DNA from 2 places in the Paenibacillus roseipurpureus genome. Region 1 is predicted to be linked to the other one. Evidence: riboswitches for the same ligand, from Rfam matches in the RefSeq annotation. Region 1 holds a riboswitch; the other holds the start of a gene.
The links. Region 1 has a riboswitch for cyclic di-GMP ahead of MJB10_RS10390 (putative motility protein). Riboswitches for the same ligand answer to the same signal wherever they lie in the genome.
Positions count from the first base shown of each region.

Region 2: another riboswitch for cyclic di-GMP. It lies ahead of MJB10_RS20695 (phosphotransferase); the one in region 1 lies ahead of MJB10_RS10390 (putative motility protein).

Region 1 covers NZ_CP130319.1:2,399,737-2,407,135, forward strand. The annotation lists gene carB (carbamoyl-phosphate synthase large subunit) at 1-1,734, shown strand, start outside; gene pyrF (orotidine-5'-phosphate decarboxylase) at 1,750-2,478, shown strand; gene pyrE (orotate phosphoribosyltransferase) at 2,528-3,169, shown strand; cyclic di-GMP riboswitch class I at 3,251-3,337, shown strand; gene MJB10_RS10390 (putative motility protein) at 3,358-3,558, shown strand; gene MJB10_RS10395 (LysR family transcriptional regulator) at 3,630-4,496, opposite strand; gene dapA (4-hydroxy-tetrahydrodipicolinate synthase) at 4,618-5,493, shown strand; gene MJB10_RS10405 (RidA family protein) at 5,515-5,910, shown strand; gene MJB10_RS10410 (GntR family transcriptional regulator) at 6,093-6,470, shown strand; gene MJB10_RS10415 (ABC transporter ATP-binding protein) at 6,474-7,187, shown strand; gene MJB10_RS10420 (hypothetical protein) at 7,188-7,399, shown strand, end outside.
Region 2 covers NZ_CP130319.1:4,610,146-4,617,544, reverse strand. The annotation lists gene MJB10_RS20710 (polysaccharide pyruvyl transferase family protein) at 1-596, shown strand, start outside; gene MJB10_RS20705 (sugar phosphate nucleotidyltransferase) at 727-2,091, shown strand; gene MJB10_RS20700 (hypothetical protein) at 2,177-3,178, shown strand; cyclic di-GMP riboswitch class I at 3,309-3,397, shown strand; gene MJB10_RS20695 (phosphotransferase) at 3,691-4,656, shown strand; gene MJB10_RS20690 (copper amine oxidase N-terminal domain-containing protein) at 5,111-6,097, shown strand; gene MJB10_RS20685 (hypothetical protein) at 6,194-6,514, shown strand; gene MJB10_RS20680 (hypothetical protein) at 6,930-7,253, shown strand.

The sequences.
Region 1 (7,399 bases):
CGCGCAGTTGCGGAAATCCGCACACTGGCTGGCTGTTCCACCTTTACAAAAGAAGCGGAAGTACGAGCATTCCGTTTGCAGCAAAACATTAAGCCTGTGTTTAAAATGGTAGATACCTGTGCAGCTGAGTTCGAAGCTTCAACGCCTTACTACTACTCCACGTATGAGCAAGAAGATGAAGTAACGGAGACAACGAAAGAGAAAGTTGTTGTTCTGGGCTCAGGTCCGATTCGTATCGGTCAAGGGATCGAGTTCGACTACTCCACGGTGCATGCGGTTTGGGCAATCCAAGCAGCGGGCTATGAAGCGGTTATCATCAATAACAACCCAGAAACGGTATCCACAGACTTCAATACATCGGATCGCCTGTACTTCGAGCCATTGTTCTTCGAAGATGTCATGAACGTAATTGAACGTGAGCAACCGATCGGTGTTATCGTTCAATTCGGTGGTCAAACGGCGATTAACTTGGCAGCGCCGCTTCACAAAGCAGGCGTACGCATTCTAGGTTCGGATCTGGAAAGTATCGATACAGCGGAAGATCGTAAGAAATTCGAAGCATTGCTGAGCAAACTAGCCATTGCACAACCTCCAGGCGGTACAGTCACATCGGTTGACCAAGCGGTAGGAACGGCAGCGAAATTCGGATATCCAGTGATCGTAAGACCTTCTTATGTCCTAGGCGGACGTGCGATGGAGATTGTCTACTCCGACCAAGAGTTGCTGAACTATATGGATTACGCGGTTAAAATCAACCCTGAGCACCCAGTCCTCATCGACCGTTATATGCTTGGTAAAGAGGTTGAAGTTGATGCGATCTGTGACCGTGAAACGGTTCTGATTCCAGGAATCATGGAACACGTTGAGCGCGCAGGAGTTCACTCCGGCGACTCCATCGCGGTGTATCCGCCACAATCGATCTCGGATGAGATTAAAGCTCAAATCATCGACATTACGACGAAAATCGGTCTAGAACTGAACGTAGTCGGTCTGGTGAACATCCAGTTCGTTATTCACAACGATCAAGTGTACGTGATCGAGGTTAACCCGCGTTCTTCCAGAACCGTGCCATTCTTGAGCAAAGTAACGAACATTCCAATGGCGAATGTCGCGACTCGCGTCATCATGGGGCAGAAGCTTGCGGATATGGGTTACCAAAGCGGTCTATGGCCGGAAGACAACTATGTCTCCGTCAAAGTGCCGGTGTTCTCCTTCGCGAAGCTTCGCCGCGTTGATACAACACTTGGACCTGAAATGAAATCCACGGGTGAAGTTATGGGCCGTGATGTGAATTTCGCGAAAGCTCTTTACAAAGGCTTAATCGGCGCAGGTATGAAAATTCCAGCTGCTGGTTCCGTCGTGGTCACCGTAGCGGATAAAGATAAAGAAGAAGCGATTGAGATTTTGAAAGGTTTCTACCGCTTAGGCTACAAACTTATTGCAACAGGCGGAACGGCTGAAGCGATTGAAGCAGCAGGACTTCCTGTAACAACGGTTCATAAGCTCAGCGAAGGTTCACCGAACATTCTTGACCTCATCCGCAGCGGTGATGCACAGTTTGTCGTGAACACATTGACTAAAGGTAAAACGCCTGAGCGTGACGGCTTCCGCATTCGTCGTGAAGCAGTTGAGAACGGTGTTGTTTGTATGACATCTCTCGATACGGTTAGAGCGCTAGTAAATATGCTTGAAGCGATTAACTTCTCCTCACGTGCAATGCCAATTTATGCTTAAGGGATGGTGCCAAACATGAGTGCGTTAACACGATTAGATGTTACCGGACGCATTATGGTCGCCTTAGATTACGCGAACGCAGAAGGTGCCGAAGGGCTGCTAAAGCAGCTTGACGGCATCCCCTGCTATGTAAAGGTAGGAATGCAGCTGTTTTATGCTGCAGGTCCTACCTTTGTCGCGAGTCTGAAGGATCGCGGCTATAAGGTGTTCCTGGATGTGAAGATGCATGACATCCCGAACACGGTGAAAGGCGGCTCGGAGAGCGTGACGCGCCTTGGGGTAGATTTGTTCAATGTGCATGCCGCCGGAGGCAAGCACATGATGGAAGCGGCCTTGGAGGGTGTCGACAAGGCGCTTACCGGTGGAGCTCCACGTCCGATCGTCATCGGCGTGACGCAGTTAACCAGCACCTCGCAGCCCGTGCTGAATGACGAGATCGGCCTGACCGGTACGGTCGAGCAGGCCGTCATTCGGTATGCCCGCACGGCGCATGCCGCGGGGCTGCAAGGCGTCGTCGCCTCACCGCTTGAGGTGACGGCGATTAAGGCGGCGTGCGGTGACAGCTTCGTCACCGTGACGCCAGGCATCCGCCCGGCGGGGGCGGATATGGGCGACCAGTCGCGCATCATGACGCCGGCTGAGGCGTTCGCGCAGGGGACGGACTACGTCGTGATCGGGCGTCCGATCACAGGGGCGGCGGATCCACGAGCTGCGATTGAAGCGATTATCGAATCAATCGTATAAGGTGTCGGGCCCCAAGATTTTAACATTTGAAAGGATCGGTGGAAGAGACATGAGTAAACTTGAAACCATCGCGCAGCACATTGCCGCGTCGTTATTAGATATCGAAGCGGTTGCGCTTCGTCCACAACAACCTTTTACATGGACATCAGGATTGAAATCCCCGATTTATTGCGATAATCGCTTAACGATGTCGCACCCAGCGATTCGCGAAGCGATTGCAGACGGGTTCGCTGCGTTGATCAAAGAGAAATTCCCAGAAGCTGAGGTTGTCGCAGGAACAGCAACAGCTGGCATTCCGCACGCAGCTTGGGTCGCTCAGAAGCTCGGACTTCCGATGATCTACATTCGCGATAAAGCGAAAGGTCATGGCAAAGAAAACCTGATCGAAGGAACTGTGAAGCCAGGTCAGAAGGTTATCGTCATCGAGGATTTGATTTCGACAGGCGGCAGTTCGCTTAAAGCGGCGTTGGCAGTCAATGACGCGGGTGCGAAAGCGCTTGGCGTATTGGCGATCTTCTCCTACCAGTTAGACAAAGCAACAGATGCGTTCGCGGCGGCAGATATGCCACTTCACACGCTTTCCAATTATTCAACCTTGCTTGAAGTTGCTTTGGAAAAAGGCAAAATTCAAGCAGCGGATATGGAATTGCTGCGCGCTTGGAGAACGAATCCAGCAGCGTACGGTGTGTAATCGTCGAATCATAGAACGCGAGAATTGACGGATTATGTAGAATCCCTCTATACTAATAGGGTGGTTGGATCATTCCTGCCAGCAGCGAAAGGGCAAATGATGCGAAAGCGTCAGACGCAAAGCTACAGGGGCTAATCGGATCAAACCGAATGCTTGCCAGCTATCGAACTTGGAGAGGAGACAAAAGCATGAATGTAAATAGCGCGCTTACTGCCATCAACAGCACCGACGGTCTGAAACAAGCGGTCGGCATACAGATGTTGAAGAAGACAAGTGATACGCAAACGGATTTAACCACGACACTTATTCAAGATTTCGCGAATAATCAAGCGCAGGTTACCGCACCAGCGGCGCCTCACTTAGGTGCAAATCTAGACATCCGTGTCTAAATGATAAGAAGCTCTTCCTTTTCGTAAAGGTGAGCTTCTTTTTTTGTCTATTCTTATGCCGACACTACTTGTCAGGTGAAGTTGTTGATGAACGCTTGTAAAGGCTGCGACATCCACTTCTTCGGATGAAGGACGAACTGTAAGTCCATGGCTAACTGTGTATGGGTAAAAGGAAGCCGTACCAGCTTGCCCAACTCTAGCTCGCTTTCCACCGTGATCAGGGGCAGCAGCGCAAGCCCGAGGCCGCTCATCACACAATGTTTAATCGTTTCGATATTGCCCAATTCGAACCCGATTTGTAAGGCAATAGCTTGTTCTTTGAGCAGTCTCTCAAATTTACCTCTGTAGATGCAGCCTTCCTCAGTCACGATGAATTCGTAGGCGCCAAGAGCGCTGATGCTTATGTGCGACTCACGACTGAGTGGATGATCTTGAGGGGCGATGACAACGAGCTGTTCCTCCCTGACCTTCGTACAGGCGAGGGACGGATCCGCAGGATACTGGTCCAGCAGCAGCCCGATATCATAATCGCCGTCTTTGACTTTGGCTAGAATGGAGGCTTCACTGTCCGGGAATAATTGGATATTAAGTGTAGGGTACAGCTTTTTCAACTCGTGTAGAAAAGGCGGCAAATAATAAGCGGCAAGCGAATGAATCGTGCCAATCGTCAATGTGCCAGAGACTTGGCTTGCGATCATTTCTTTGGATTGATCATAGAGCTCCAGCATTTGCAAAGTAAGAACTAGCAAGGTTTCTCCTGGAGGAGTCAACCGCAGCTGCCGTCCGTATCGCTCGAAGAGTGGAACGCCATATTCTCGTTCCAGCTTCTGAATTTGCATCGTAATGCTGGATTGCGCATAGCCTAATTCCTCAGCAGCACGTGTAAAGCTTTTGCGGCGTGCCACCTCTCGAAACGTTCGGAAATAAGTCAGATCCATGTACGGCCTCGCTTTATTATCAAAATTTTTGATGAGTTCTATCATTTATTATAGCTAACAGTGATGGATTGTTCCATGCTAAAGTAAATGTACAAACACACGAGGCTGGGAGTTGGTTATTTTGCTAAGAGAACAAGATCTACACGGGATTTATGTGCCGATCATTACACCGTTTGATGAAGAAGGCGAGGTAGATGCTGCATCCTTTTATAATCAAGCTTATAATTTATTTCAAGATGAGATCGATGGCCTTGTCGTCAATGGCACAACAGGAGAGTCGCCTACGATTACGAAGGATGAGCTAGGCGTGGTATTCGCTGCCGCACAAGCTGCGCGGGAAGCTGCTCATGTTACGGCGCCTTTGATTGTGGGCACAGGTACGAATGATATGCGTTCCACGGTGAGAAAAACAGAAGAAGCAGGCAAACTGGGAGCGGAAGCGGCGCTCGTCGTTGTGCCGTATTACAACCGACCAAGTCAGCAGGGGATCATTGAACATTTTCGTCACGTGGCAAGTGTAGGAGTTCCTGTTATCTTGTATGAAGTACCTCATCGCACGGGTATCACGTTGGAACTAGATACCGTTCGTACGATTCTGGATTTGGATGGTGTCATTGGGATAAAGGACAGCACACCGAACACGCAACTGGTCACAGCGTTAACGCATCTAGGCTCAAAACCCGTGCTTTGCGGGGAAGATACCTTGCTATTTGCGGCGCTGCAGGCTGGAGCTAAAGGTGTAATGAGCGCATCAGCGAACGTAGAAACTGAGCGGTTCGTGCAATTTATTCGCAGTTTTGAGCGGGGGGACGCAGAACAGAGTAGACAACAATTTGATGAGCTTCTGCCTCTTGCGCAACTTCTATTCCAAGAACCTAATCCCGCTCCGATCAAATGGTTACTGCAACAACAAGGCGTAATTGCATCGGAAACTTTACGTCTACCGCTCCTGCCGATCACGGAAAGCTTGCAAGCGAAATTAGCTGCCTATATCTAAAGTGTTAAGGAGTTGGTCCAGATGCATCGTACTAGAGTGTTTACAGGCTCACCATGGGAACCGATTGTCGGGTATTGCCGAGCAATTCGCGTTGGCAATCGGATTGAAGTCGCAGGAACAACCGCAATGAAAGACGGCGAAGTTGTCGGCATCGGCGATGCGTACACTCAAACGCGCTTTATACTCGAGACGATCGCTAGCGCACTGCAAGAACTAGGCTCTGGGATGTCAGATGTCATCCGAACACGGATGTACGTGACCGATATTTCGCAGTGGGAAGCGTATGGGAAGGCGCATGGTGAATTTTTTAGAGAGGTGCAGCCTGTGGCGACGATGGTTGAAGTGAAGGCGCTGATTGATCCGCAGCTGTTGATCGAGATTGAAGTTGAAGCGGTTGTAGCCGATGAGGAGATATAGGTTTGAAATATGTATAGTGGAGCCTGTCGCAAGTGCCGTTCAAACGGCCAGAGCGTCAGGCTTTTTCATTTTGACAATTTGTGTGACTCTGAAGTGGTATTGACAATTCCCACAAATGGATTTAGAGTTATAGTGCACTAGTTCAATAGTGTACTGGTTCTTGTGCAGAGGAGGGTAGGACCGTGCAACTTAATTTTAACAGCCCGAAACCGATTTATTTGCAGATGGTAGATGAAGTCAAGAAGGCTCTAGCCCGTGGTGAGCTCTCACCAGGTGATAAAATTCCATCCCACAAGGAAAGGGCGCAAATCTCGCAGGTGAATCCCAATACCGTGATGCGGGCATATCAAGAGATGGAACGCGAGGGATTGACGGAAACGTTACGGGGTCAGGGTACTTTTATCAAAAACGATCCTGCGATTCTATCCATTATTCGTTCTGAGATGGCGAAATCAGCCGTTGAGCAATTCATTGTCGAAATGCGCGCCCTCGGCATTGAGCCAGAAGAAATGGCGCAGCTGCTGCAAGATACGTTGCAAAATGGACCAAAGGAGGGGTAGACCGTGTCCAATACAGAGAATCCGTTTATTATTGAACTGAAGGATATACATAAAAAATATTTACTTAAGCATGCCGTAAGAGGGATTGATGTGCAGATCAAGAAAGGCACGATTGTTGGGTTGCTGGGGCCAAACGGCAGCGGGAAATCCACCTTGCTCAAAATGATGGCCGGTCTCATTTATCCCACCGCGGGCAGCATCCTCGTAGGCGGCAGAAAGCCGGATGTACATAATAAGCAGCATGTCGCTTATTTGCCTGAGATTGACCATCTCTATGGCTGGATGACGGTGAAAGAGACGCTGAACTTTGTTGCTGGGTTCTACAAGGACTGGCAGGCAGATAAAGCTGCAGAAATGCTGGTCAAGATGGAATTGGATGAGCATCAGAAAGTTAGGAATCTTTCCAAGGGGATGCGGGCTCGATTGAAGTTGATCGTAGCATTGTCGCGCAAAGTTCCGCTCATTCTGCTGGACGAGCCGTTCTCAGGCATTGATCCGTCATCTCGGGCTAAAATCATTCGCTCCATCATTAGTGAATTCCAGTCCGAGGAGCAAACGATTGTGTTGTCCACGCATTCGGTGAATGAATCTGAGCCGATGTTTGACGATGTCATTTTCCTGCAGAAGGGTCAGATCCACACGTTTGACTCCACTGAAAATTTGCGTGCGACCTACGGTTGTTCGTTAGAGAACATATGGGAGAAGGTGTACGGGTAGATGGGACTCTGGAACTTATTCAAGAAGGAAGTAAAGAGTATTTTCCCTCTATATGGTGTATTTGCTTTGCTCGTCACGGTTGTACATCTGATTATTTTGTACAAAAGAGCTGTACTGGACATGGACATAACGATGGTGTTTGCTATTTTATTACCGTACCTATTTATCGCCGCCATTGCCGTTGGTACGGGTTACTACCAACTCTTTATCGA
Region 2 (7,399 bases), 2.2 Mb from region 1:
CAGGACTTGGCATCTTGGAAGAACAGTATATGTTTAAAAAAAGCTGTCAAATCATTGATCCTACATTAGTAATGCCTGCTTCATTTTGGAGGAAGTATACAAAAAAACCTAAAATTGATGGAGATTACGTTCTGGTATATCAGTTAAATAATAATAAGCTTTTCGATAAATTCGCAGCGGAATTTGCGAAGAAAAACAAATTGAAATTAATTAGATTTTGCACAAGATATGATCAGATAATAAAAAACGGGAAAAGTATCCTTATACCGGAAATGTTTGATTTCGTTTCATTAATCGACAATGCTAGATACGTTATTACAGATTCTCTCCATGCGACTGCCTTCTCTATTAATCTCAATACTGAACCAGTGTGTATATATCCTCAAAATTATGGGAGTCGTATAGAAAGTTTACTGAACTTGTTTGAAATTGGCAGTAGACATTTAAAGGATTATAATGATTTTGATATAGTAAATAGGCAAATAGACTTTTCTAAAGTAAATCAGATTCTTGATAGAGAGCGAATTAAGGTTGATGCTTTCTTGAAAATGGTTTTGCTTGAACCTAAGAAATCTATTGAAAAATGGATAAAATAGTACGATTTTTAGTTTGGAATAGTTTTTTGACTACTCCTGATTTAACTTTTCTCTAAATGGAATGTAAGTAGTAAATATTTAAATATTAATTTAAAGTCCGAGATGAACATTTTTTTGGAGGAGATTATCATTGAAATTAGTACTACTATCAGGCGGCTCTGGCAAACGCCTTTGGCCTCTATCCAACGACTCACGCTCTAAGCAATTCCTGAAAGTGCTAGAGAATGAGGATGGCGAGATGGAATCGATGGTCCAGCGTGTATGGCGGCAGATAAGGAATGTCGAATTATCCGACTCCACCTATGTGGCTACAGGCAAAGCGCAGTTGGATATGATCTACAGTCAACTTGGAACGGATGCCCCAATTATTGTGGAGCCTGAGCGTAGAGATACGTTCCCAGCGATTGCGTTAGCCGCGACGTATTTATACTCGATTGTTGGCGTTAGTCTTCATGAGGTCGTAACGGTACTACCCGTCGATCCTTATGTGGAGAATCGCTTTTTTAACAAGGTCAAAGAGTTAGAGCACATCGTTGTATCGTCTGGTGCTGATATCGGATTGATTGGTGTAAAGCCAACGTATCCTTCTGCAAAATATGGTTATATCGTTCCCGAACAAGAAACAAACAGTGATTCTTATAGAAAAGTCAGTCATTTTACTGAGAAACCCCATGAAGACCAAGCGAGGCTCTTGATTGAGCGAGATGCGCTTTGGAATTGTGGGGTTTTTGCTTTTAAACTGGATTACCTGATTAATCTGCTGATTGAGAAAGGCATTCCGATTCAATATGAAGAACTCGTGAAACAGTATGAGAGTTTAGTGAAAATTAGTTTCGATTATGAGGTCGTTGAAAAAGCCAATCATGTTGTGGTGGCCCCTTATGATGGATACTGGAAGGATCTTGGTACTTGGAATACGCTAACCGAAGAAGTGAGTTCCCACATTATGGGCAATGGCATGATTTGTGCTGATTCTAGGAATACGCATATCGTAAATGAGTTGGACTTGCCCGTCACGGTAATTGGTCTTTCTAATATCGTTGTTGCCACAAGTCCAGACGGTATTCTGGTTGCTGATAAAGCATCGAGTCCAAGAATTAAGGATATGATGCGCGATGTTGACACGAGGCCCATGTATGAGGAAAGACGCTGGGGTTGGTATAAAGTTCTTGATTACAGTAAGCTTGGTGAAAATCAACATGTGCTGACGAAACGGATTTGTATTGGTGCAGGCAAAAATTCAAGTTATCAATTGCACCATAAGCGCAGTGAGACATGGACTTTTATTGCTGGTGAGGGTGAGTTAGTACTGAATGAGAAGCTCATTCCTGTTAAGGCTGGGGATGTGATCCAGATCCCAATGCGTTCCAGGCATGCCATTAGAGGTATTACGGATTTAGAGTTTATTGAAGTGCAAACGGGCAGTGAATTGATTGAAGAAGATATTATCCGGCTCTACATGAGTTGGGAAGAGATTTTGGCGTTTTCCAGTTGAGTATTTTGTCCCCCTGAAGGTTGTCGTAATGGCGGCCTCTAGGGGGTTGTTTTGGATACTATCACAAATCGGTGGTGATCAATCAATGAGAAGTAGGAAGCCCAAGAAATCATGGAAGAAATGGCTGCTAGGTAGTCTAAGTGTCCTTGTTTTTATCGTGCTAGTTAGCTCTGGCGTGATTTATTATAAGATTCGTGCCATCGACGTCGAGGACATTGTAGAGAGGCATCAGCTGCCTGTAAAAGGAATTTCAGGAGCAGAATCTGCGACTGCAGTAGCCGCGGCAGAATCGAATCAAACCAAACTTCCAAGCATTCTAAGCTCGACGGTAGATAAGGCAGAGGAGTTTGCAAGCAAGCCGATTAAAACGCAGGATGCGCTAGATGTAGCAGCAATATTATTAAAGTCCGGTTTAAGCTTGAAAGAGGTCTATTACCTTACGGGGGAGGCCAAAAGCGATCTCGCAACTGAGGAAAAGCAGAAAATTCGTGATCTTTTGTTATCCAAATTATCAGATAGTGAAATTACTGCTTTGCGCCTCATAACGAAACAGTATGGTAAAGGGCTGCTAATCCTTGATCCGAATTATCCGATCGAGCTAATCGGTATCGATGATCCGGTGGAACGGAGTCGTGTTGAACAGGAATTGAAGGCCAAAAAACAGGTTCAATCAGATATCAAGCAACCGGAACCAACTCCTAGCCCGCAAGTGAAAGAGGAGCAACCTCCTAAGGAGAAGCCACAAATTGCTCAAACAGATCCTGCTGTTGTTTCGAGCTATCGATCTAAATTGGACTCTTTAAAGACAAGCTGTCAGGGAGATATTAATACTCTCATAGGAAGCGTAATTAATGCCAAGAAAGCGAATCCTGCTTTAGGGATAAAGGAGTTACAAAGTATGTTTATGGGCAAATTTACAAGTGCTGAATCGCAGTGTGATGCAGGTTTCAATGCTACGATTGCTGAAGCAGAGCGGGCTGGCGTTAGTAATAGCGATATTCAGGGCTGGAAGCAAGAATACAGTGCAATGAAGCAAACAGCACAGACCAGTGCCATTAATCAGTTAGCTCAAGCTTTTAAAAAATAATAGGGAGGGAATTCATAGAATTAAAATCGGTGCTTATGGCCTAATGAATGGCTGCAACAATGATTCCCAAGCATGATGCAAGTTTCAACCAATTTGCTAGAATAGACCTATAAAGTGAATCGCATTATTCGTAGGACAAAGGCAAAACTGATGAAAATCAGTGACGCAAAGCTAGAGGGACTAAGTTAGCGATGTCTAATAAGTTAGCCAGCCGCCGCACACGGGCCTCCGAGAGATTTACGTGGACATTCAATAGGAGGTAGATGTATTCAAATGTGGTTGATTACGATTGGGATCATTTGGCTAATCGGTTGTTTATTTTATTTAAGCGTGTTCGCGGCCGCCAAGAGAGCGGATGAGAGGCTCGCACCTGATGAGTTGTATACATAGCATGAAACGAAGAGCGCCTCAGTGAGGTGCTTTTTTTCATTTGAATAAAGGTAAGCAATCAAGCATATCGAATACATGGGAAGAAAGATAGCTTGGTTACGGGGAGCTGGTACACATTGCGTATGGAATTAGAACAGGTGCTATCTCAGGTTGTCACTCCTAGCGGTGAATTAGATGCTGCAAGGGTTTTGGGGCGTCAGGCCTTGTATACAGGCAGGAATGGCAGGGTTATAGAGCGATTTTGGATAGAGGTCGATGGTCGTAGGGAATCTTTTATTTTTAAACCTCTAACGAATGAGACGACTTGTGGACGTGAACGTTGGCTCTATGACCATGTATTAGTCTCTGTGGCTGTACGTTTTCCAAAATTGTACGCCGCGGCAGACCATCATGAACCATTACGTTATTGGGCGATTTATGAGGATATGGGTGAAATGATACATCAATTGAAGGAAGGGGATTACCTTCAGGCGGCTGCAAGTATTCCGCTGTGGCATAAGCTTCCACTGGATACAATTCCTCCAGACTTCAATGGGGATAAACCTCATCTGAAATCGCTAATTCAAGAGGTTAGGAACGGATTGAACGAGAGCCAGCGTTTGCAGGCGTTAGGGGTAGATGAACGAAAGCAAGAGACCATTGGTCATTTGTTGACTTGGATGAAGGATAGTTTTGAAACGGAGATGGTGATTTCCCACGGGGACTATCATCAAGGCAATGTTGCTCGGCGTGGAGATGAGTTCATCGTGCTGGATTGGGAGTTTATGCATGAGAATGCGGTGTTTTGGGATTTATATGGGTTGCTAGATATGAGTCATCCTGACTTTCCGAAAAAGGTTAGTTCCGCCACTCGCCTTGCTGCTTTGCAGGCTTATGTGAATCAGCGGATGTCGCTTAATTGGGAGGCGGATACGCAAACGTTTATGTTGGACTATCATCGTTATGCGTTGGTTCACTCGTTATGGATGCTGACTTTGATCGAGAAAGATCTACATAGTGGGCAATGGGATACAAGCAAGCTGCTACGCGCCCAGCAGGAGACTTTACATACAATCGAGGATTGTTTGCGTTATTGTGCGGTTGTATAAAATTAAAATGGGACTATAGACCCTGTCTTTAGTCCCTCTATATGAGTAACATGCAATTTTAAGTGAAGGTAATTTTTCTTCGTTTGAAGCCCCAACATTTAATCCATATGTTCCCCTCATCGTCTCTAAATAGCTTAATTCCAATTAATTGCAAAGGTGTCCAAATATCAGTGAAATAGTAACTAGGCATCTAACAGGCCCCCTAAGTAATATACAACTTACACAACTATACCTTATTTAGGGTTGATAGTTTGTCGAACTTTGTCGGTTTTATATTACAAAAACATTAATTTTTGCTAAATTATCCGTCCAAATGAGGTGTTTTTACGTTATTTCCCCTATACTATGTGACTTATGGACTAGAAGGGATTATAATTGGTTGTATCCAATGTGTGACTGGAGGCATGTAGTTTCGCGGCTTCCTATTAAAATAAATAGAAGAGGTGTTTGGTAAGTGAAGGTTAGTGATGGATTGAAAGCAATAGCTGGTTTATCTTTAGCATTTTTATTGGGACTCAGTGCTCAAGCATCTGCAGCGCAGGCGCCAATACCGATGGATGTTTATCAGATTCCGATGCATTTCACGTTTGATGGCAAGGAATATGCACCGCCGGAGGGGCAGCAGGGGTTTATTTATGAAGGGACGACGTATGTGCCGATTCGTTTCATCTCGTACTCGCTGGATAAGTCGGTGAGCTGGGATTCCGCGACGTATACGGTGTCCATTGGGAAACCGAACGCGTCAGATACGATTAATATCAATGAATACAAGATGAACACGCAGGTTCATGATAAAAGCGACAAGCCTTTCGACAAATCGAAGTTAACGCCGAGCCACTTGCATGTGTATAAAGAGAAGGTATCCTATGTTTTTGATGGTGTGAGCAAAAGTCCTTCGGACGATCTGCCCGGCTACATTGTAGATGGCAGTCTGTATGTGCCGATCCGTTTCTTCTCGGAGTCGGTTGGCAAAACGATTGAATGGAATCCTGAGACGTACACGGTCTCTGCGAATACGTTAGATGAGAAGAAAGAGACGGACAAGAAGCCGTCGGAAACAACGAAACCTGGCACGACAGCGCCTGTCACGGGCGGTGGCATTGTCGGAGGAGGCGGTGGCGGACCAAGCGGAGGTGCTGTGGTGAAACCTTCGTATGAGTCCATAACGGCAGAAGCTGAAGCAAAGCTCTCGAGTCTTCAAGCGGATGCTACTAGCTCACTGAGTGCGCTATATAATGAATATAAAGCTACGCATAATACGAGTTTAATTACGCAGGGGTTAGCCAAAGTTGCACAAATAGACAGCCAATTTGCTCAAATCATGAGCGAAACCCGTACGAAGCTTACCGCAAACGGGTATGACACTTCGATTATTGCAACGTATACAGCTCAATATAATCAAATGAAGGCGGACGCTCAGAGTGCGTTGCTAGGCCATTAATCCGCCCATTTTTTGGGCGTTCATTCACCGACTAGGCACCAGCACACATAATGTATAGAAGATAATTCAACTATACAAGAATGTGAGTGATTGCGTATGCCGAAGCAAGATGATCTCGAATTGCGTCCGCCAGTGGGCGGGCATATGGGAGGGATAGGGCATGGTCATGGTGGAATCGGCCATGGCCCAGGAGGAATTGGCCACGGACACGGCGGCCCAGGGCACTTCCCTGGTGGCATTGGCCATGGTCCAGGTTTCTTTCCTCACCATGGTCATGGTGGATTCAACAATTTGCTGCCATGGGTGGTAGCGCCTTTACTTTATAGCGCGGCACAACAGCCAGTCTATTACCCGTATCCGTATCCATATCCGTACCCTTATCCGTACTATCCATACCCGCCTTACCCAGTAATATAGCTTTTTCTCCAATCAAACTGTCTTCGTATAGCAGATCGCTATATGTAAGTCAGTTTTTTCTTATTTAGTACGACGACAGAATAATCCCGCTTTATAGCAAACGTAATTAAAAGTAAGGATGTAATTGATTTTTTTGGAACTAGTTTTGTAAAAAACCACAAATCAGTTATGCGGTCATTAAAACTAAGAAATTTATATACTATGGCTGGTTTTGATTTTAATCTATTTATGGAGTATACCGATATTGATTTGAATATCTATCTATAAAACACTTGTAAGGGAAATTTGTAATCTATTTTCTGGAGGAAATTTATACATCTATAAACATTATTTATCGTATTGTGCTGATTGTTTATAAATGCACTATCATAGCATTTTGCGTCAACTTGAATTTGCAGAGGTATGTCCTTTTCATTTGAAAAAATTAATTAACAGATGTCCTTCGTGTAATAATGTTATTTTATATATTTTTAGCTATAAAAGTCAGTTTCAATGTGAAAGACTTGAAAAATGTGCATCAACTTTATACGAAGCATTTGCTACGGTTAGGCAAGAAAATGGTTTAGGTGGAAAAATGGAGATAGGGATGCAAGACCTTACGAATACGATAAAGCATGCACTAGTAAAATATGGAGCAGAGTCGAAAGAGAAAAAATATTGGATTGATCTTGATACCTGGATTGGATGTGTTAAGAGATCCGGCTACATAGATTCAGAAGTTTCTTTTCAAAAAAGCTGATAGCAATCGAAATCAAAAGGCAACCGATCCCAAATGATTGGTTGTCTTACTTTGTTATTGGAGTATTTCAAAAGAGCAGCGATCCAGATTTGTTAGCATTAGCAGTTAGGCGTTACGCTTCAAGCAGCCTCGCTCTTTCTTCAATG